Regions from separate parts of the Neobacillus sp. B24 genome, predicted to be linked through region 1. Evidence: a T-box and tRNA genes for the amino acid it is inferred to sense, from the RefSeq annotation. Region 1 holds a T-box; the other holds one or more tRNA genes.
The links. A T-box is a leader RNA that pairs with one kind of tRNA and senses whether it is charged. The one in region 1 lies ahead of ACZ43M_RS20995 (valine--tRNA ligase), so its partner is inferred to be a tRNA-Val.
Positions count from the first base shown of each region.

Region 2: it encodes a tRNA-Val, which carries the amino acid that the T-box ahead of ACZ43M_RS20995 (valine--tRNA ligase) is inferred to sense. The anticodon was not compared.

Region 1 covers NZ_AP035777.1:4,212,509-4,222,896, forward strand. Annotated here, with positions in the region: gene ACZ43M_RS20975 (prepilin peptidase) at 1-694, opposite strand, end outside; gene ACZ43M_RS20980 (type II secretion system protein) at 778-1,134, opposite strand; gene ACZ43M_RS20985 (sensor domain-containing diguanylate cyclase) at 1,432-3,150, opposite strand; gene ACZ43M_RS20990 (bifunctional folylpolyglutamate synthase/dihydrofolate synthase) at 3,221-4,543, opposite strand; gene ACZ43M_RS20995 (valine--tRNA ligase) at 4,609-7,251, opposite strand; T-box leader at 7,303-7,537, opposite strand; gene ACZ43M_RS21000 (hypothetical protein) at 7,697-7,885, shown strand; gene ysxE (spore coat protein YsxE) at 7,917-8,957, opposite strand; gene spoVID (stage VI sporulation protein D) at 9,030-10,229, opposite strand.
Region 2 covers NZ_AP035777.1:1,533,259-1,543,646, reverse strand. Annotated here, with positions in the region: gene ACZ43M_RS07725 (spore coat protein) at 1-390, shown strand, start outside; gene ACZ43M_RS07720 (hypothetical protein) at 460-609, opposite strand; gene ACZ43M_RS07715 (S8 family serine peptidase) at 1,164-4,292, shown strand; gene ACZ43M_RS07710 (alpha/beta hydrolase) at 4,376-5,317, opposite strand; gene ACZ43M_RS07705 (MFS transporter) at 5,553-6,245, shown strand; gene ACZ43M_RS07700 (MFS transporter) at 6,353-6,724, shown strand; tRNA gene ACZ43M_RS07695 (tRNA-Leu) at 6,843-6,924, opposite strand; tRNA gene ACZ43M_RS07690 (tRNA-Pro) at 6,952-7,028, opposite strand; tRNA gene ACZ43M_RS07685 (tRNA-Arg) at 7,037-7,113, opposite strand; tRNA gene ACZ43M_RS07680 (tRNA-Val) at 7,120-7,195, opposite strand; tRNA gene ACZ43M_RS07675 (tRNA-Ser) at 7,256-7,346, opposite strand; gene ACZ43M_RS07670 (DUF1659 domain-containing protein) at 7,668-7,886, shown strand; gene ACZ43M_RS07665 (DUF2922 domain-containing protein) at 7,959-8,177, shown strand; gene ACZ43M_RS07660 (YvrJ family protein) at 8,249-8,386, shown strand; gene ACZ43M_RS07655 (helix-turn-helix domain-containing protein) at 8,598-8,834, shown strand; gene ACZ43M_RS07650 (ring-cleaving dioxygenase) at 8,889-9,866, opposite strand; gene spxA (transcriptional regulator SpxA) at 9,970-10,374, opposite strand.

The DNA.
Region 1 (10,388 bases):
AAGCACCAACCATGATAAAAGGCCCAAATGCAATTGGCTGGCCGCGTTTTAATCTTCCAGTAAGCATTAAAATAATGCCGACAATTGCTCCAACAAAGGACGCAAGGACGAGACTCATTACTGTCAGCGGAGCTCCTAGGGCAACACCAATTGCAGCATATAATTTAATATCTCCTCCGCCCATGCCTCCTTTACTGACAATTGCAATTACTAACAATAAGGTAAAACCAACAAGCCCACCAAGTAAATAATACCAAAATGGTTCAGTCCCAATAAATAACCGGCTGATTACTAATAATCCAAACATTGGTAATGTTACAACGTCCAGGATCAGCTGTTCACGAATATCTGTTAATACCGATATCGTTAGTAATATCGTTAATAACAGTCCAGGGATTAATTCAAGTGACACACCAATTGTTTTATAAACAAAGAAAATGGAAATGGCCGTTAATAGTTCACCAAAGGGATATAGCTGCGAAATCGGAACTTTACAATAACGACATTTTCCATTTAAAATAACGTAGCTAAAAACAGGAATTAAATCTAGGACATGTAATTGATGGTTACAATGAGTACAATGTGAAGGCGGGAAGGCAAGTGATTCTTTTTTCAACAGACGAATGGCAACGACATTAAAAAAGCTTCCGAGTACAAGCCCATAAATTAATACAAGAATATCAATAAGGATCAATAAGAGTCTTCCCTTCTATGAAAATCATTCATTATGAAAAAAGCTGTCGCCGCCATAAATGACGCGACAGCTTTAAAAAAATTTTAATTCTCTGTACAAAAATTTGTTGATTTTAAATCGGTATCTACACCAGCAGTTGTATAGCCAGTTGGACATGTAGGTGTTTCTTGTATATAATTAGGCACTAGTGTGGCCATTTTGACAGCCGAACTACCATCATAAGCTGAATCAGTAGCAACATAACGTTGGACAGCATCTTTAACTATCGCATTTGTTTGAGAAGCAGCACTATCTTGCGCCTTTTGAGTTTGTGATGAAATCATAGGAATCGCAACAGCTGCAATAATCCCCAAAATTACGATTACTACCAATAATTCAATCAGTGTTAAACCTTTCTGACTTTTTAATAACTTCATTTTTTTGTTAAATAGTTTTTTCATCCGACTATTTCCTCCTTGAAATTTAAAATCTGCCAAGCTATAAATTAAAACGAAATACTCAAACCTGTTTACGATTTCGTGACTATTTACCTGCAAATTTGTCATATTCTATCTTGATTATACCCATTTTGACAGATTTCGCAATCGGATTTTTTTAACAAAATTTAATATGAAGTATATTATAATTATAATTATAATTATGGCTCTCTCTATCAGTCTCAATTTTCTTGATTAAATTTGTTATTTTGAACACGAAAAAAGGCAGTCCATTGTTAGACCACCCTTGTACTATGATTCTCAGCCCGGCGAATACTCAGCCACTCGATTTCTTCCAGCACGTTTAGCACCAACATATAGTGCTCTGTCAGCATGGCGAATTAGAGCTAGGGGATCCTCTGCGTCTTCTGGTGCAGTTGCAACTCCAATAGATACTGTTACTTTAACTTGTAACTTCATTGTATCTTGGTCTAATGATTGATAAAGCGTAAACGGCCAGTTGGCAATCGATAGCCTGATTTGCTCTGCTATTTGATATGCTTCTTCTTTTGAAACATCCGGAAGGAGAACGACAAATTCTTCGCCACCGTAACGGGCAACGGTTCCGCGGGCTGCTACCAACTTATTAATACGATTGGCAATATCGCAAAGGATTTCGTTACCGCTTTGATGGCCGTAGGTGTCATTAACGCTTTTAAAATGGTCGATATCCAGGATGATTAATGATAGCATCCGATGTTCAAACCTAGTAAGTCTTTGAAATTCTTTATTCAACAATTCCTCAAAATAGCGATAATTATATAGATTCGTTAATGCACAGCGTTCACTTTGGTATTTAGTCCGCTCATAATGCTTGGCGTTTTCCATTGCGACTGCAAAGTAGGAGCAAAGTATATCAACAATCATAAGCTGGTATTTCTCATAGGCCCGTTTCCTTCTTGAAGCAAGCAGTAAGATTCCAATCACCTTTTTATTGCGTATAATCGGGACACAAATAATGGCTTCAGAATCAATAGGTAAATAACCTTTGGTCTTATGTCGCCAAACCTTCTTGGAAGAATAAATCTCAGACTTTTGGGTATCCCATACCATTCCGCAAATACCTTCTCCCTTTTTCAAAGGGGGCATGTCCATACACGTACCGTTACCTGCCTCAATACTGCGATTTAATTTAAGTTCATCTCCAACCACTTCAAAAATATAAGCATAATCAACCGGCAGCATTTCTCCCAGCTTTTGAATAAATAAATTGATAACATCATCTACCTGGAGGCGCTCTGCCAGTTGGTGGCCGATCTCTCCAGCTTTTTGTAAATACTCATTTATTCTTTGACTAGAATAATAGAGTTGAAAAATGAGCGATAAACTGACGAATGGAACCCCCACAAATAGAATTGCCATTAAACCAACCTGTTTGTATAGAATGTAAAGGACAATTCCAACTGGGAACGTGATAAAAGTTGTAACCGTTTCAACAAATAAATCCTTGCCGAAATAAGCCTCTTTTTGCTTATAGATAAAATAAAGATTAAAAGAAACAATCACTTGATTGAAAAAATAGTTTAGGGCTGCATACAAGACAGCAAGCCACAAAGACTTTGTATCCGAAGCCAAATGTGGAGAAGGTTGGCCTCCGAACAAATAATAAGCTGCACCGCTTACAAATGAAACTACAAAGAACATAGTAGAATTGAGCGGTAAACGAAAAAACTGCTCTTTGGGCACACGTAATTTAATCAGCAATGCCACAACGGCAATTTGCGTGATAACCATTTCGGCAAATAAGCCAAATACTAAAAAAGTGGCAAGTGCCACCCATTGTATGAGAAAAATAGGAATGTTATTTACGATGATTGGCATGGTGGCAACAAGGACTGTCAGTACCAGAAACGCCAGTAGTTCCAGCCAATTTCCCGAAAACTGAAGAGGATAGGCATGAAAGGCGAACCACAAACCTGTGGGAACAAGTAAAATCCATAACAGAAAGATCGTCTTTTGAACATTTGGGTTCACTCCCATCACGCCTACCTCCCTTCCAAAAAATTAGTAATTCAAGATAATTTCATTTTAGCATTAGTTAAATATTCTGTCATAAAGAAACCGTCATATTTTTTAAATATTTGCTAACCATTGGCTTCGCCTCCGAAATGAAATAGAGAGAACCTGTGATGACCAAAATATCATTTTGCTGAAGGCTTTGTATTTCCTCCGGAATATAGGACTGCCAGTTATCGACTGCAAGCTTATTAGGTGAAGAGCTAATCTTCAACAGGTCTTCTGCTTTCGCTGCCCTTGGAAAATCAAAGCTGACAAATGAGATTTGACTGGCGACTTTATCAAGATTAGCGATCATTTCATCCAATTTCTTATCTTTTAAGGCTGCAAATACTATTTGAATGTTTCGGTCACAATAACGATTGGTTAATTCCTCAACCAAGGCAGTAATTCCTTCATCATTATGGGCTCCATCAATAATAACGAGAGGATTTTCAGACAGGATTTCAAATCTTCCAGGCCAGTAGGCTTGTTTTAAGCCAGTGCGAATAGCTTGCTCGTTCAGATTAATTGCGCCATGCTCCGTTAAATACTGTGCCGTGCTTACAGCGAGTGACGCATTTTCCGTTTGATGCTGGCCGATCATTGTAATTTCAAGCTGCTCCAACTTGGCTAATTCATTCTGCAAAGTAAAACGCTCCCCATGTGATAGCGATTGATGGCTGCTAATTGAAAAATCATGGTTCAGTTTGTAGATGGGTGCATGCATCTTTTCTGCTTGTTCTTCGATCACATTTAATGCCCCGGGGTGCTTTACAGCAGTAAAAATTGGCGTATTCTCCTTAATAATCCCCGCTTTTTCAAACGCAATTTCTTCATAAGTATTACCAAGGATATTTGTATGGTCGAGTCCGATATTCGTGATAATGGAGGCTAAAGGGTTAATAATGTTCGTCGAATCAAATCTTCCGCCCAAACCAACCTCATAAAGCAAGATATCGACAAGGCTGTTATTGGCAAAATAATAAAATGACATTGCGGTGATGACCTCAAACTCGGTTGGTCCGCCAAGTTCAGTCTCCTCAAGTTCATCCGCCAATGGACGGATAATATTGGTTAAATCCAGGATTTCCTCGTCTGTAATGGGTTTCCCATTTACACTGATTCGCTCGTTAAACTGTTCAATATATGGCGAGGTAAAGGTTCCAACATTATAACCGCCTGCTTCAAGCATGGAACGGAGGAAAGTAACCGTCGAACCCTTACCGTTTGTCCCGCCAATATGGATTGTCTTTATTTTGGATTCAGGGTTGCCAAGCTTGTCCATCATCCATTCCATTCGTTTCAACCCTGGTTTAATGCCAAGCCTTAGCCTTCCATGAATCCAGTCAAGGGCTTCCTGATATGTAGTAAACATTTTTGTTACCCCCTTTTTCATAAAGTGGAGACGAACCCGATTTCGGATTCGCCTCACTCTTCTTTTTATCCTCTTAATTCATTAATTCGTGCTTCAACGATGCTGCGCTTTTCGAGATAGTCTTTCTCCTTGGCACGTTCTTCAGCAACAACGCTGTCAGGTGCTTTTTTCATAAAGCCTTCGTTGCTTAATTTCTTCTGTACTCTATCTACTTCTTTGTTTAGTTTATCCCATTCTTTTTCAAGGCGGGCAATTTCTTCATCAATATTAATGAGACCTTCGAGAGGAAGGATGATTTCCAATCCGGTAATAACTGCTGTCATTGCCTTTTCTGGTGTCTCAATATTTGTACCCATTTGCAACTCTTCCGGATTACAGAAGCGCTCAATATAACTGCGATTCTTTTCAATAGTTTTAAGGACTTTTTCATCCTTCGCTTTCACAAGCATTTTGATTTTTTTGCTCAGTGGTGTGTTAACTTCGGCACGAATGTTTCGTACGGAACGGATCATTTCTACCAACAGCTTCATTTCCTGGGCTGCTTCTTCATCAATATATTCCGGATTTACCACTGGCCAGCTAGCCTCAGTGATGGACTCACCTGAATGAGGCAGGTTTTGCCAAATCTCTTCGGTGATAAATGGCATAAACGGATGCAGCAAGCGCATTGTTTGATCTAAAACGTAGGCGAGAATGGAGCGGGTTGTTTTCTTGGCAGCTTCATCATCACCATATAACGGCAGCTTCGCCATTTCGATATACCAGTCACAGAAGTCATCCCAGATGAAGTTGTACAGCGCACGGCCCACTTCACCAAATTCATAGCGTTCAGAAAGCTTTGTTACATGCTCAATCGTTTCATTTAATCTGGTTAAAATCCACTTGTCAGCTACTGACTTTTCACCGCTAAAGTCTATTTCTTCATAGGTCAAGCCGTTCATGTTCATCAACGCAAAACGGGAAGCGTTCCAAATTTTATTGGCAAAGTTCCAGGTTGCTTCAACTTTTTCTGTGCTATAACGTAAGTCCTGACCTGGAGAGGATCCTGTAGATAGGAAATATCTCAGGGCATCAGCACCATATTTATCGATAACCTCCATCGGATCAACACCATTACCAAGGGACTTACTCATTTTCCGTCCCAGTTCATCACGAACGAGACCGTGGATAAGAACATCTTTGAATGGACGCTCACCGGTAAACTCGATGCTTTGGAAGATCATCCGTGATACCCAGAAGAAGATGATATCATAACCGGTAACTAGAACATCGGTAGGGAAGTGGCGTTTGAAATCAACTGCTTCTGTATCAGGCCAGCCCATCGTCGAAAATGGCCATAGCGCGGAGCTGAACCATGTATCGAGAACGTCTTTGTCCTGTTCCCAATTTTCGATATCCGCTGGTGGCTGATGGTCAACATAAACCTCACCAGTTTCTTTATGATACCAAGCTGGAATCCGGTGACCCCACCACAACTGTCTAGATATACACCAGTCGCGTATGTTTTCCATCCAGTGAAGGTACGTCTTCTCAAAACGGTCTGGAACAAAGTGTACTTTGTTTTCTTTGCTTTGTAGTGCAATAGCTTCATCAGCGAGCGGCTGCATTTTTACAAACCACTGTGTTGATAAATATGGCTCAACTACAGCACCGCTGCGCTCGGAGTGGCCAACGGAATGTAGATGGTCTTCAATTTTAAACAGAACGCCTTGATCCTGAAGGTCTTTAACAATCTGTTTACGGCATTCGAACCGGTCCAAACCTTGATACTTGCCGGCCTTTTCGTTCATAGTGCCGTCTTCGTTCATAACAAGTACGCGCTCAAGGTTATGGCGGTTGCCCAATTCAAAGTCATTTGGATCATGGGCAGGTGTTATTTTTACCGCCCCGGAACCAAATTCCATGTCAACATAGTCATCGGCAACAATCGGAATTTCGCGGCCAACAATTGGCAGGATAACCGTTTTTCCAATCAAATGTTTGTAACGCTCATCTTCAGGATGAACAGCAACTGCTGTATCACCAAGCATCGTCTCCGGACGGGTCGTAGCAACCTCGATATGTCCTGAGCCGTCAGCTAACGGATACTTCAAATGATAAAAAGCACCTTGTACATCTTTATAAATAACCTCAATATCCGATAATGCTGTCTTTGTTGATGGATCCCAGTTGATAATGTATTCACCGCGGTAGATGAGTCCTTTTTTATAAAGGGTAACGAAAACTTCACGAACCGCCTTTGATAATCCCTCATCTAAGGTGAAACGCTCGCGGGAGTAGTCAAGACCAAGGCCAAGCTTAGCCCATTGCTGGCGGATATGGGAAGCATACTCTTCCTTCCATCTCCATGTTTCCTCAACAAACTTCTCCCGGCCAAGGTCATAACGGCTTTTGCCTTCACTGCGAAGTTTTTCTTCAACCTTTGCCTGTGTAGCAATCCCGGCATGATCCATTCCCGGCAGCCATAGAACATCATAGCCCTGCATCCGCTTCATGCGGGTAATAATATCTTGTAAAGTTGTGTCCCAGGCATGGCCTAAATGCAGCTTACCTGTTACGTTTGGCGGCGGGATTACAATGGTGTATGGCTGTTTTCCCTCGTCATCCTTCGCCTCAAAATATTTGCCTTGCAGCCACCAATCATAACGCCCTTTTTCGATTGTTTGCGGGTCGTATTTGGTTGGCATCGTAATTTCTTTTGTTTCCATCGAATTTGCCTCCTTTTTTCTGTCTGGAAAAACAAAAAACCCCATTCGTCATAAAAGGACGAATGGAGTTTGCTTCGCGGTACCACCTTTTTTCCAATCCAAAAATAGGATTGGCACTTAAATCGATAACGGATTCGGTCCGTCTTCCACTACCAGGATCAATTATCCGTTCGCAGAAGAAGCTCTTGGGTGACATTCCGATAGTCCGCTTAGGAAATCTTCCAGCTGATGATTTCCCTCTCTTTAAGCCGGCTGACACCGTACTCTTCCCTGTCAATGCTTTGTTTTTAAATTATATAGTTATACTACCCAAAATAGGGGCTTGACGTCAACATGATAACCAAATTTATTTATTTTTATACTATGCACGATTTTGGGAGAATTCACACAATTCCCGAATATACATAAAATATGGGTAATAGCTGATAAAAGGGGAGGTTGTCCAGTGAAGAATTTCCACAAGTATAAATACCGTCCCTGGTTTAAAACGTTTCGGAAAATAAGCGGCCAATTGATTGTCCCATTTATTATTTTTCAATTCCTACGGACGATTTTTTTACCGACTGTGTTTGATGTGTTACTGTTATCATTCTTCATCTTAATCGCTGTTTCGATTTATTTTGAAATAATTTAAAGGAGCCCATTACGCAGGAAAAATCCATCTGCTACTGGGCTCCTTCTTTTGCTTGTGCTTCAGCGGCCTTCCGCTGGTTTTCAATCTCGTTCATCTTTGAAACGACGTACTCGATATTTTTCAAATGAAAGTAGCGGTGCTGCAGCTGACGGACAAATTTCAACTCATTCTTGGGCCGTTTTTTCCGATAGTACTTTTCTACTATTTGAATCATTTGGGTCGGTTGCGCCAAGTAACTGTAGAATAGCAGTTTTTCATCGTCTTTAAAGGGAAAATATTTGTAGTAATGATATACCCAATCAATCACATCATCATTGCGTTTCGGGCCGGTATTTAATGCTCGAGATACATAGGGCAGCAAATCGTGTATCGGGGAACCGTAACTTGCATTTTCAAAATTAATAAAATAGCCGTACCCTCTTTCATCATAAAGAAAATGGTCGGAGGACAGCTTACCGTGTACCACGACCATCCGGGCTTTCTCATTTTCCTTCGTATTTTCATACCATTCTTCAAATTTAGTCTTTGAAAATCGCAATGCCATACTTATATCATTGTAGTAAAGGCAATACAGCAACTCGAATGGTGACATGTAGGCCTTTTTTTCACAAACATCGATGAACCCATCGAGGAATTCTTGATGCTTTTCAAGCTGCTGGATCGTTTTTTCATAATGCTCGACCCGCTCCTCTTTATTAATCGTAATTTCTTTTGCTGATAGGGTGTGCAGCCTGGCAAGCTCACGAAACAATTGATGGCTGGCTTGCCGATTTCCCCCGCTGTCGTTGGATAACCATGGCATCAGGTAATACAGGAAGTTATCATGCAGCACCGCGTACCTGCCGTCCATTGTGGGATATATCGGCACAATGCGGTTGAAGCCTTTTTGATAAAGAAAATGAACATGACGGATAAAATCAGTCCCCATGGTCGGAGGAATCTTTTTTAAAGCAAAAGTGCCTTTGTTCGAATATATTTTTTGAATACTGCCATAATCCTCCACAAAATTTGGCTCAACCTGATAGTGCTGCAGGATGGGAGATAGGGCATCAAGGCGATTGGAGTCACGCATACAACTCAATCCTTTCAGGAAAAAGAAGTTGAGCAGGTCTACTAGTAAACCCGCTCATCCTCTTGAAAAACATTATTTTTTGGCAAGGGCTGCCGGTACGTATAGGACTTGACCTTCATATACATCCTGATTCAGATCAAGATTGTTTACACGGAGCAGGTTTTGAACGGACACATCATAGCGGTCAGCAAGGCTTTCAACGGTATCGCCCTTTTGCACGATACATACCTTTAAAACGGTTTGGGATGAGCCCTCGTCCTTACGGGCAAAAAACTCTGTCAGTGTCATGCTTTTCTTTTTGCCAGCAAACAGTTTCTTCTTTTGCTTTGGTTCCGCTTCAGATGAAGAGGAAGACGATGACGAGCTTTCCTCAGCCTCAACCTCTACTGTTTCATGTTTAACCTGTATTTCCTCTACTACCTCAACTTCAACCTGCTTATGCCCTTCGTTTCTTTCTTGGTAGCGCCAGACGGGCTCATTTTCTTCAGCATTATACTCTTGGAACTGCCAAGGCTGTGGATCGGCAGGCTGTTCACTTTCCTGGAACTCCCATGGCTGTGGATTGGCAGGCTGTTCACTTTCCTTGAACTCCCATGGCTGCTGATTGTCAGACTGGTCGTTTTCTTGGAACTGCCAGGACGGAGTCTGATAGGAATCTTCCTCTTCTTGTGTTGGTTGATAGTCGAACGTTGGGAACTTTGGAAACGCTTCTGCATTTTGTGACTCTTCCTGTGGTTTACGTGCCTCGGTTTCAAATAAGAAGTTAGGCTGGTGATTATTTTGGAACGCCACTGGATTCACTTCAATTTCTTCAGCTTCCTCTTCCTCATTTGCGCGGTTAAGCAACTCAAGTTCAGGCTCCTGTTCCTGCTGCTTCTCAGGTCCGTATAATCCACTAATCGTAAGTTCAGCGGAGAGCTTTAAGCAGCTGCGTTCAGGCAGGGAATAATCAAACGAATCCACGAGAACATCAATATCATAGACACTTTGTATCCGATTGTTCGGAATGGTGATATCAACCGGGAACCGATGCGAAAATTCACATGTCCCTTCCTCACGTTCGTCAACTCTCTCCACAAACTTTTGCGATGCCAAGCCTTCATCCTGATGATCATCTTGCTCCTGATAGCATTTGTATTCGCCTGAAAGATCCAGCGAACCGCGTATAGTGACGTACTGATCGTTTTCCTGGATGGTGATATCGGGGTCTAAAGAAATGGAAATAAGCTCCTCGACTTCCTGTCCTTTTCTAAACCACAACGACTCCTCCACGGAAAATCTAAGGTACGATTGATTCTCCTGGGACAAAGCGACTCCTCCTTTCGTTTCCTTTACGCAAAATCACTATGTCACTTACACTTTATGAGCCAGTTTTTTTATTTATGATAAAAAAGGATGATTAGGCAAAAAGAAAAAACTCCTCGAGATTGA
Region 2 (10,388 bases), 2.7 Mb from region 1:
AAAGATGGTAAATCGGAAGCAGAAGTCATGCAAGAAGCCGATCAAGTATTTACAAACAAACAACAATCATATGAGTGGATTATTATAAAAGATTCTGAGCAAGTGGACGTCCACACGACTGATACGCAAATTGCACTATCCTTACAAGCAGCCATTCAAGCTGCCATTGCCATTGTCATCACCATTACTCTTGGAGACTCGACAAAGGGTGCCGCAGTGGTCGAAGACCTGAAACAATTATTTAAAAACAGACAACGCAACACACAAAAGACGGTTATTCATGGTTCTAAAAATGTAGAGGTTAAAGCAACCGATACACAAATCGCTGTGAATATTAATGCATTGCTCCAAGTTCTAGCAACAATTGTTGCAAAATTAGACGTAGGGTGATCTGAGTAAAAAGGAGAACACAAATAGATGTGTTCTCCTTTTTGCGCTTTATATAAGATGAGGACTAATTCAACTTAAAGCCTTCGTTAATTCCTCGATCGGAACCAATTCCACTTTAAATAATGAATCCCTTTCTTTTATTTCACAGTATCCAGAAGTGTATGTATAAATGATTTCATAATCTTTTCCATTATAGATCACATGAGTATTTTTCTCCATTGACTCCACCCCCAGGTAAATGCTTATAAACTATATATATAACCTTTTTTTTAAATAGGCTATACGACATTTTTACAATCTTTCCTGAGATTCTATTACTTTTGTAGTATCATCAGTTAGAAACAGAGAAATGGCACGAAACTGACTTAAACTTTTTTTCTATACTATTTTAAAAGCGCAAGCATTAGAATACTTAGTCCAAAATCCTCATATCCCTCATACGCTAAACCTCTAAAACCAAAATACTTTTCGGGAAATTTCTATTTATTTCTAGTGAATTTTCATTGTAAAAAAGCTGATTTTTCCCAATAACCTCTGTAGTTTCGACTAAATACCTATGCAATAGTCCTCTTTCCCGTGAAAAGAACAGACAAGAATCTACAACGTTAGGAGAATAGCGCTTTTTTACTGCGACTTTTTGCGCTATTACTAAAAATAGTAATTTAGTATAGTGTAATTATACTGAAAATTATTTGTTTTCAGTATAATTACACTAGTAAAAAGGGGGCTACATCTACTATTTTTCTATTTAAAAAAATTAAAGGAGGAGTAACATGGGTAATAAAATCACTGCAATTTTACTAGTTTCATTATTATCGATTGGCAGTAGCGGTTTTGCTGCAACAGGTAATCTTACACCGAAACAATTAGATTTACATAAGCCGACGCTATCGAAAACAGGCCTCAAGGCCACTGACCTCCAAAGTGTGGATCCAAATAAAGAAGTTCGCGTTATTGTTGAATTGGATGGCAGTGCCCCAGTACAAACCGCAACGAAAAAAGGTGTAAAATATGATAAGCTAGCTAAAGCAGAGCGTAAACAGCTTGAAAAGGCTGCGAAAAACCAACAAAAAGCGGCAAAAGATAAAATCAAAGGGAAAAATGTCAGCATTAAATACGAGCAAGAATTTAATGCCATCGTAAACGGCTTTAGTGCCAAAGTGAAATACGGTGATATTGAAAAAATCAAGGAAGTATCCGGAGTAAAACAAGTCTATATGGCCACAGAGTATACACTTCCAACTGAAAAGCCTGATATGAAATACAGTAAAGAACTGGTTCAGGCTCAACAAGCTTGGAACGATTTCGAGAACAAAGGCGAGGGAATGGTTGTCGGGATCATTGACTCCGGTATCGATCCTTCCCATAAAGACTTTACATTAACAGATAGTTCCGAAGCAGAATTGTCTGAGGCTGAAGTGAACAGTGAGATTGTTGAGTCTAGTCTCCCTGGACATTTTTGGACTGAGAAAGTTCCTTACGGCTGGAACTATTATGATGGTAATGATGACATCGTTGATGACAATGTGGATACCGGGATGCATGGAATGCACGTAGCTGGAACCGTTGCCGCAAACGGTGACGAAGGAAACGGAGGCATCCAGGGTGTTGCTCCAGAAGCGCAATTATTAGCTTTACGTGTCTTTGGTGAAAATGAAGCAACCACTTATGGCGATATTTATATTAAAGCGATTGATGATGCACTTAAGCTTGGGGCAGATGTACTAAATATGAGTCTTGGTTCTCCTGCCGGATTCGTTGATGCTGAATCTCCTGAGCAACAAGCCGTGAAACGCGCGGTTGACAACGGAGTGGTGATGTCGATTTCAGCAGGTAACTCTACTTACTTTGGAAACGGCTATTTCTACCCATATGCATCCAATCCTGACTATGGTGTAGTGGGAGCACCAGGTGTATCCTATGATTCTATTTCAGTAGCTTCATACGAAAATACCACGTTAACTGTTGATGCTGCCAATGTTTCAATTAATGGGGGCGAAGCAAAACAAACTATGTTCCTGTCTGCAGGACAAACAGCTCCTAAAATTGGAGAAAGCTTTGAATTAGTTCATGCGGGTATTGGAGCTCCTGCTGATTTTGCAGGTAAGGACTTGACAGGCAAATTCGCACTAATTCAACGGGGTACATTAGATTTTGTGACGAAAGCATTGAATGCACAGGCTGCTGGAGCAGCAGGTGTCATTGTTTACAACAACACAGATGGAACAGTAAATATGGCAACAGATGCTAAAATCACCATTCCTCAATTATTCATGTTGAAATCCGATGGAGATACTTTTGCAGCAGCACTTAAAGCAGGCCAAAAAGTTACAGTTACCTTCGGTGGCGAAAAAACTGCAGTACCGAACAGTGCAGCAGGCAAAATGAGTGATTTCAGTTCATGGGGTATTACACCAAACCTTGATTTCAAACCAGAAGTCACAGCACCAGGCGGACAAATTTACTCTACTGCAAATCATGATGAATACCAAATTATGAGTGGTACATCAATGGCAGCTCCACACGTGTCCGGTGGATCAGCCTTAGTTTTAGAACGAGTTGATAAAGAATTTGGTCTTAATGGGGCGGCAAGAGCAAAGCTTGCAAAGAAATTCCTATTAAATACAGCGAAGCCAGTTGATTTTGATGGAGCACCAGTATCTCCTCGCCGTCAAGGAGCTGGGTTAATGCAGCTTCATGCAGCATTAACAACGCCTGTAACGGTGACAGATTCAAAAACTGGCGAAGCAAAAGTAGCTCTTAAAGAGGTTAAAGGCAATACGGTAACATTTACCCTTACAGCAGAAAACTACTCTGACAATGCTGTAACATATGATGTCAATGCAAGTGCACAAACAGATTCTCCTATTAACGGCGGTGGCGTGTTTGTTTCAGCACCTAACATGTTCGGTGCAATTGATTTAGGGCAGGTTGCAACTGTTAATGGTAAGACAACCAGTACAATCGAAGTACCTGCAAAGGGAACAAAATCATTTGACGTCACTGTTGATGTTAGCGACTGGGATGCAGATTTAAAATCCTATTTCACGAATGGTTATTGGTTAGAAGGTTTTGTAAAACTAACGGACCCAACGGATTCAAATCCGGACTTAGTTGTCCCTTACGCTGGCTTTAAAGGTGATTGGAATGCGGCACCAATTGTAGACACCCCTGCTTGGGATCCAATGTCTTACTACGGATACACAGGAGTTGTAACGCCTGTTGGCGGCGGCAGCTACGATTTCTTGGGATTTGATCAAGCAACTGGTAACCTGAATCCAAATCTTATTGCCATTTCACCAAATGGTGACGGGACAAATGATGAGGCAACTTACATTTTATCTCTCCTTCGCAATGCAAAGAAATTTAATTTAAATGTTGTGAATACTGATGGCAAGGTAGTAAAAGAAATTGCCTCAGAAGTAGAAGTACCTAAAAACTACTATGATGGCGGAAGAGGCGCAATGTACTACCTATTCTCTGACTGGACTTGGGATGGTACAATGCTTAACGGTAAGAGAGCTCCTGAAGGCCAATATTACTTGCAGGTAGCAGCAACTCTTGACTATGAAGGTGCTAAACCACAAATCGTTACATTGCCAGTAAAACTTGACGTAACATCTCCTAAACTTAAAACAACCTTAGGCACAGACAGCAAAACAGTGTCTGTGGATGTTTCGGATAAAACAAGTGGTGTGGCTTACTGGTATGTTGAGGTTGATGGTGAACGTGTTTCAGAAGAACCATATGTAAAGGGTGAAACTTCCTTCGTTCTAGACCAGCCAGTAAAAAATGGCCAAACGGTCGAAGTTATTGCCGTTGACAATGCGGGTAACAAATCCTCCAACACTGTAAAAGTCGGCAGCAATGGCAACAACGGAACTACCGGAAATCAGAAATAAATCAGCAAAAGGCAAGCAATCTTTCCAGGTTGCTTGCCTTTTTGTTCCCCATAAAAGTTAACATGGATTTGGATGGTGCCCAGTCACCCTATTGATCTCAAATGGGTATCAATCCAATGAATAACATCGTCTTGGACTTCTTCCCTGTTTGTTTCATTCAGCAATTCATGGCGGGCACCCTCATAAAATTTATACGTAACATTTTGCATCCCTTCCGCCTTATACGCCTGGAAGGACTTAAGGACCCCTTTCGTGTCTCCCCCAACGGGATCCTTGCTGCCAGAAATGAGAAAAATCGGCAGACTGGCCGGTGTCGCCATAATATTTTCAGGTTTATTTACCGTTTCAAGACCCTCGAGCAGGTCATAGTAAAATCCGGCAGTAAAAACACCACCGCATAAAGGATCAGCTATATACATATCTACTTCCTGTTCATCTCTGCTGAGCCAATCGAAATCTGTCCGGGTTGGTTTAAACGCTTTATTATAGCTGCCAAAGGTGAGTTTGTTCATTAATGGACTCGGCGTTCTGCTGCCCTTCTTTTTCTTCTCACGCGCTGCTATCATCTTGCCGATTTTCCCTATGATTCCAGGATCCCCGCCTGTACCGCTAAGAATAACGCCAGCAAGCCTGTTTCCGTAAAGTTGAATGTACCGCCTCGATAAAAACGAACCCATACTATGGCCGAATAAAAAGATCGGCACGCCGGGATATTCTTTTTCAATGATGGAAGTTAGCGCTTCCATATCGTTCACGACCCTTTCAAACCCTTCCTCATCGGCAAAATACCCGATGCTGTTTGTCTTAGACCCTGTCATCCCATGGCCGCGATGGTCATTTCCATAGACAAATATATTTTGTGAAACTAGCACTCTTGCAAAAGAATCATACCGCTTTACATGCTCTGCCATTCCGTGGGAGATTTGAACAATCGCTCTCGGTTTTTCCGAGCTCTCTCCCCCCCACTTCACTGCATAAATTTCCAGTCCATCACTACCTTGATAGGAAAATTCTGTTTGCATCATCGATTATCTCTCCTTATAAAGAAAAAGGAGACCCACCCAATTGCCGTAAAAAATTGTGTGAGCCTCCGATCCTTCATCTTCCTATTAACCTAAGAAAAATATATCGAACCTGCAGTATATTGTCAAATTCGCCCTTTTTTCAAACGATAATTACATCCTATACTCATTAACACATAGAATAATTGCTAGTTTCCATGTAAAATTAACTTTAAAACAAGGCACCTGAGGTGAAGTCATGGCAGAAAAATCTTCGTATATGTATCTATTATTTCTTGGTTTGTACGCAATCTCCTATATGGGAAATGCCGTTTATGGAACATTTATGCCCGTTTATTTAAAAGATATCGGATTAAGCCAGACGTCGATTGCTACCCTTTTAAGCTTTGGCCCCTTAATTGCGATTCTTGCTCAACCTATTTGGGGCACCATCGGAGATCGGTCAGAAAGTAAAAACAAAGTCCTGCAATTGCTGACCCTGGGAAGTGCTATTTCGGTATTGTTATTTCCACTATCTGATCAATATTTTTATTTATTGATCATAATATGCTTGACTGCATTTTTTCAGTCATCGATCAACCCGATTAGCGATGCCATCACCCTGGAACATCTGTCTAAAACCAAATGGAATTTTGGCCCAATTCGATTGGCAGGAACAATTGGATATGCCGTGATGTCTGTTGTTTTTGGTATTATTGCAAGCAGAAATATAAACAGTATTTTTATTGTATTTACAGTTATTATGCTTCTGACACTTTTAATTTGTACCAAACTCCCTAAAATAAAGGGGCACCAGACTAGTAAAAACAAAGTTTCTTTGCTAGTACTATTAAAAAACCGAAAGCTGCTACTGTATATCACGATTAATTTTATGATACAGGTGACTCTTGGCTATTATTACGCTTTTTTCCCTATTTATACAAACAATTAGGCGCAGATAACAGTTTGCTCGGCTGGTCCATGCTTGTTTCGGCAATAAGTGAGATACCATTCTTGCTTTTTGGTCATAAAATTACCCAATGATTTGGTATTCCAGTGGTGTTATTAGGAGCTGCATTCTTCGCGGGCATTCGCTGGCTGCTCCTTTACTGGGTACATAATCCATTCATGGTACTGCCGATGCAATTGTTCCATGGCGTAATTTTTATCGTATTATCCGTAACACTGGCTATTTTTATTAATCAAGAAGTGCCTAAGGAATTAAAGGCATCTGGACAGACAATTAACGGTTTAATTAGTTTGGGACTTGCTAGAATCATCGGTAGTATTGCTGGCGGTGTTGCTAGTGACTATCTCGGAATGCGTCAAGTATTTTTATATAATGGAGTCTTTGCCTTTATCACATTTATTGTTTTCTCTTGGATTTTCTTAAAGGAATCTAAGGCTGTACCAAAGGCTTCTGTTTCTTAATAACCGTAAATAGTTGTCTACACGATTAGAGTATCGTATTCGTCTATTAAAATGAAAAAAGGTCAACGCTCGAATTGCTTCAGAGCATTGACCTTTTTGGCTTTCTGGTCTTAAATGATACCGGTGGTCGGGGTCGAACCGACACTCCTTACGGAACACGATTTTGAGTCGTGCGCGTCTGCCAATTCCGCCACACCGGCAAAGTGTAAAGATGGCAGTGATTTTACTGGTCGGGAAGACAGGATTCGAACCTGCGACCCCTTGGTCCCAAACCAAGTGCTCTACCAAGCTGAGCTACTTCCCGAACATATATGGCGCGCCCGACAGGAGTCGAACCCATAACCTTCTGATCCGTAGTCAGACGCTCTATCCAATTGAGCTACGGGCGCATTTAATGGTGGAGGATGACGGGATCGAACCGCCGACCCTCTGCTTGTAAGGCAGATGCTCTCCCAGCTGAGCTAATCCTCCAATATGTTATAACCAAAAGTCCTAACTGCTCGACCAAGATGAATATATGAAACTATCATATGGCGGAGAGCAAGGGATTTGAACCCTTGATACGCGATTAACGTATACACGATTTCCAATCGTGCTCCTTCGGCCACTCGGACAGCTCTCCACATGAGTCAGCTTTAAAATAATATCACGTTTTGAGTCGTTAGCCAAGAGTATTTTTTTCCAATCCTGTTGCCCTGTTTCAACAAAAAAAGCATTTACTTGGCTGAAATGCTTTCCATTGTTGTTATTTTTCTTTTTTATTTTCTTTTTATTTTTCTTTTTGTCGACGGGTTGTATCACGGTTCGTCGACGTATCGGTAAATGTACTAATGTAACTCAAGCCAATCCAGATGTGTCCTAAATGCTTTTTAAAAAATTTCCTCCCCCCCTGTCCTTTTCACCCTTAGAACGGTATATAGAGGGTGAAAGGAGGTGAGAAACAATGGCACAATCAATTTTGGAAGGCACGAAGCTTCGTTTGATGTTTGAGGTAGGCCTTGATGATTTGGGTAAAACAATCTACAAGTCTAAAACGTTTAGTAACGTGAGAAAGGAAGTTACGGGGGATCAATTATTCCAAGCATCGATGGCGATTTCTACATTATGCAATGATCCACTAAACACAGTGGAGCGTAGCGACAACACCATAGTCACTGCTTAATCCTTTAAGTAAACATTAGTGCACCCCGTACTCTGATCTGATGGTGCAAGAATCGAAAAGGAGGTGAAAACAATGGCAAAAACACTAGAATTACAGTTTGTCACGGAGCTCGGCAAGACAGCCCGCCTTTCCTTGGATAATCCAAAGGAACCCATTGACGAAGCAGCAGTAAAGCAGGCAATGGAACAAATCATCGCGGCAGATGTCTTCACATCAGCGAGCGGCCGCTACGTTGAGGCTAAAGGCGCTCGCGTCGTCGATCGCAACATCGTTGAATATGAGATTGTTTAATGAAACGGAGGCCGGATTCAGTCAATGAACCCGGCCTTTTTAATAAATTTTCAAGGAAGGAGTAAACATTCGTGGACCAACTCATCCCACTCGTCAGCGAGGTAGGCTTTCCCATCGTCGTGACCCTTTATCTGCTTTACCGGATTGAATCCAAGCTCGATTTAGTGGTTCAATCGATTCAAAATTTGCCCGAGCGAATGAAAGGGTGAAATATATTATGTTTGTATCTCAGAATCCTAAATCAAAAAGTTTAGGGTTCTTATTTTTCCCAACTCAAAAAAAAACAACCTGCTCGCAGTACCTTATTCATTTAATTGCCATATCACACCTTTTTATATAATATTTTGAATGAGTATTAATATCTGAGGGGGTGCATCATTGCCAATCGTCTCTGAGAATTATAAAAAAAATTAAAAAGCCTTGATACTAAAAAGTGCTTTTGAATGTTTTGCCCAAAAAGGCTTTCAAGTCGCTACAATGGAGGATATCGTAAACCATTCTAAAATGAGCAAAGGCAATCCGGAAGAACTTTCTCTCATCTTCTGGGGCGTCATTGATGGCAGTTCGCTCCATCATGCTATGCTTCTACAACACTATCCCTTTCAAAATGTCATCACCGAACTTAAACAACTGATTTATTCAAAATTAAAAAAATGAAAGACGATCATTCCTCAGCGTAGAATGATCGTCTTTATTTAAGTCAGGTTTGTTTTATTCTTTAATGAATTCCTTTGTACTTCTCACTGTATCAATTGGGCGAACGTATTTTTCTATTTCTGCGCGCTTAGGCTCTAGAAATGGAGGTAATGATAATTTTTCCCCTAGCGTTTCATAAGGTTCATCTCCCATGAAACCAGGACCATCTGTGGCAAACTCAAATAATATTTGTGGAGCAACTCTTGCGTACAAGGACTCGAAGAAGTGACGATTGACATAACCAGATGTATGGAATCCAAAACTGCTCATCCGTTCAATCCATTCTTCTAATACAGAGCGATCCTCCACTCGAAATGCCGCATGGTGCACCGTTCCATATCCTTGTCGGGCATCAGGAAGAACCGCATTATATTCCACAATAACCGAGGCACCATTGCCGCCTTCACCTACTTCAAACAAATGGAATGACCCTTCTTGAGCAGTCTCTTTAAACAGTAGGACTTTTTCCAGCATTTCTTTAAAGTAATCGAAGTTTGCAATTCGCACAAAGACGGGCCCTAAACCAGTAATGGCAAATTGAAGTGGAATTGGCCCCTTTTGCCAAGGTGTACCCGATTCTATTCCTTTATTGACCTCATCTGAAATCAATTGGTATTGTTGATCATCAAAATCAACAAAAGAAAGAGTTTTCTTTCCAAATTGTTCTTTGATCCCCGTATGTTTGACTTCTAAACGATCAAAACGTTTTACCCAATAGTCTAATGCAGCATCACTTGGCACACGGAAAGATGTCTTTGAAATTTCGTTTGTCCCGTGTACACCCTTCGGAATGCCAGGGAAATCAAAGAAAGTCATGTCTGTACCTGCGCTGCCTTTATCATCTGCAAAAAAAAGGTGGTAGGTTTGAATATCATCTTGATTGACTGTTTTTTTAACTAAACGCATCCCTAAAACATAAGTGAAAAATTCATAGTTCTTTTCTGCACTGCTTGTAATAGCTGTTACATGATGTATGCCCTTCAGTTGATTCATTTTATATTCCTCCAAAAATTAAATTTAGGATGTATGTTCATAGTATTTCTTCCAATTCTTATTTTCGATGTAGTTTTAAAAAAATATGGCAGGCACACAGAATTTATTGTGCTTCTTCCATTAAGCCATTGACTTCATCAAGTTGGAGTACACGCATATTCCGCGGTAAAAAGCTCCGTATCTCTTCTTCATTAAACCCAACTTTTAATCTTTTTTCATCAAGAATTAAGGGTTTCCTTAATAGTCCAGGATTTTCTGCAATTATCGTATACAATTCTGGAAGTGATAGAGAATCGATATTTATATTTAACTCCTGAAAGACTTTTGACTTAGTTGAGATAATTTCATCTGTACCCTCTTCTGTTAAGTGGAGAATATTCTTAATCTCATCCAATGTAAGCCCTTCATGTTGGATATTTCTTTCTTTGTAAGGAATATGATGTTCATCAAACCAAGCTTTCGCCTTCCGGCACGAAGTACAACTAGGTGAAATATATAAAGTTACCATTATGAACACTCCTT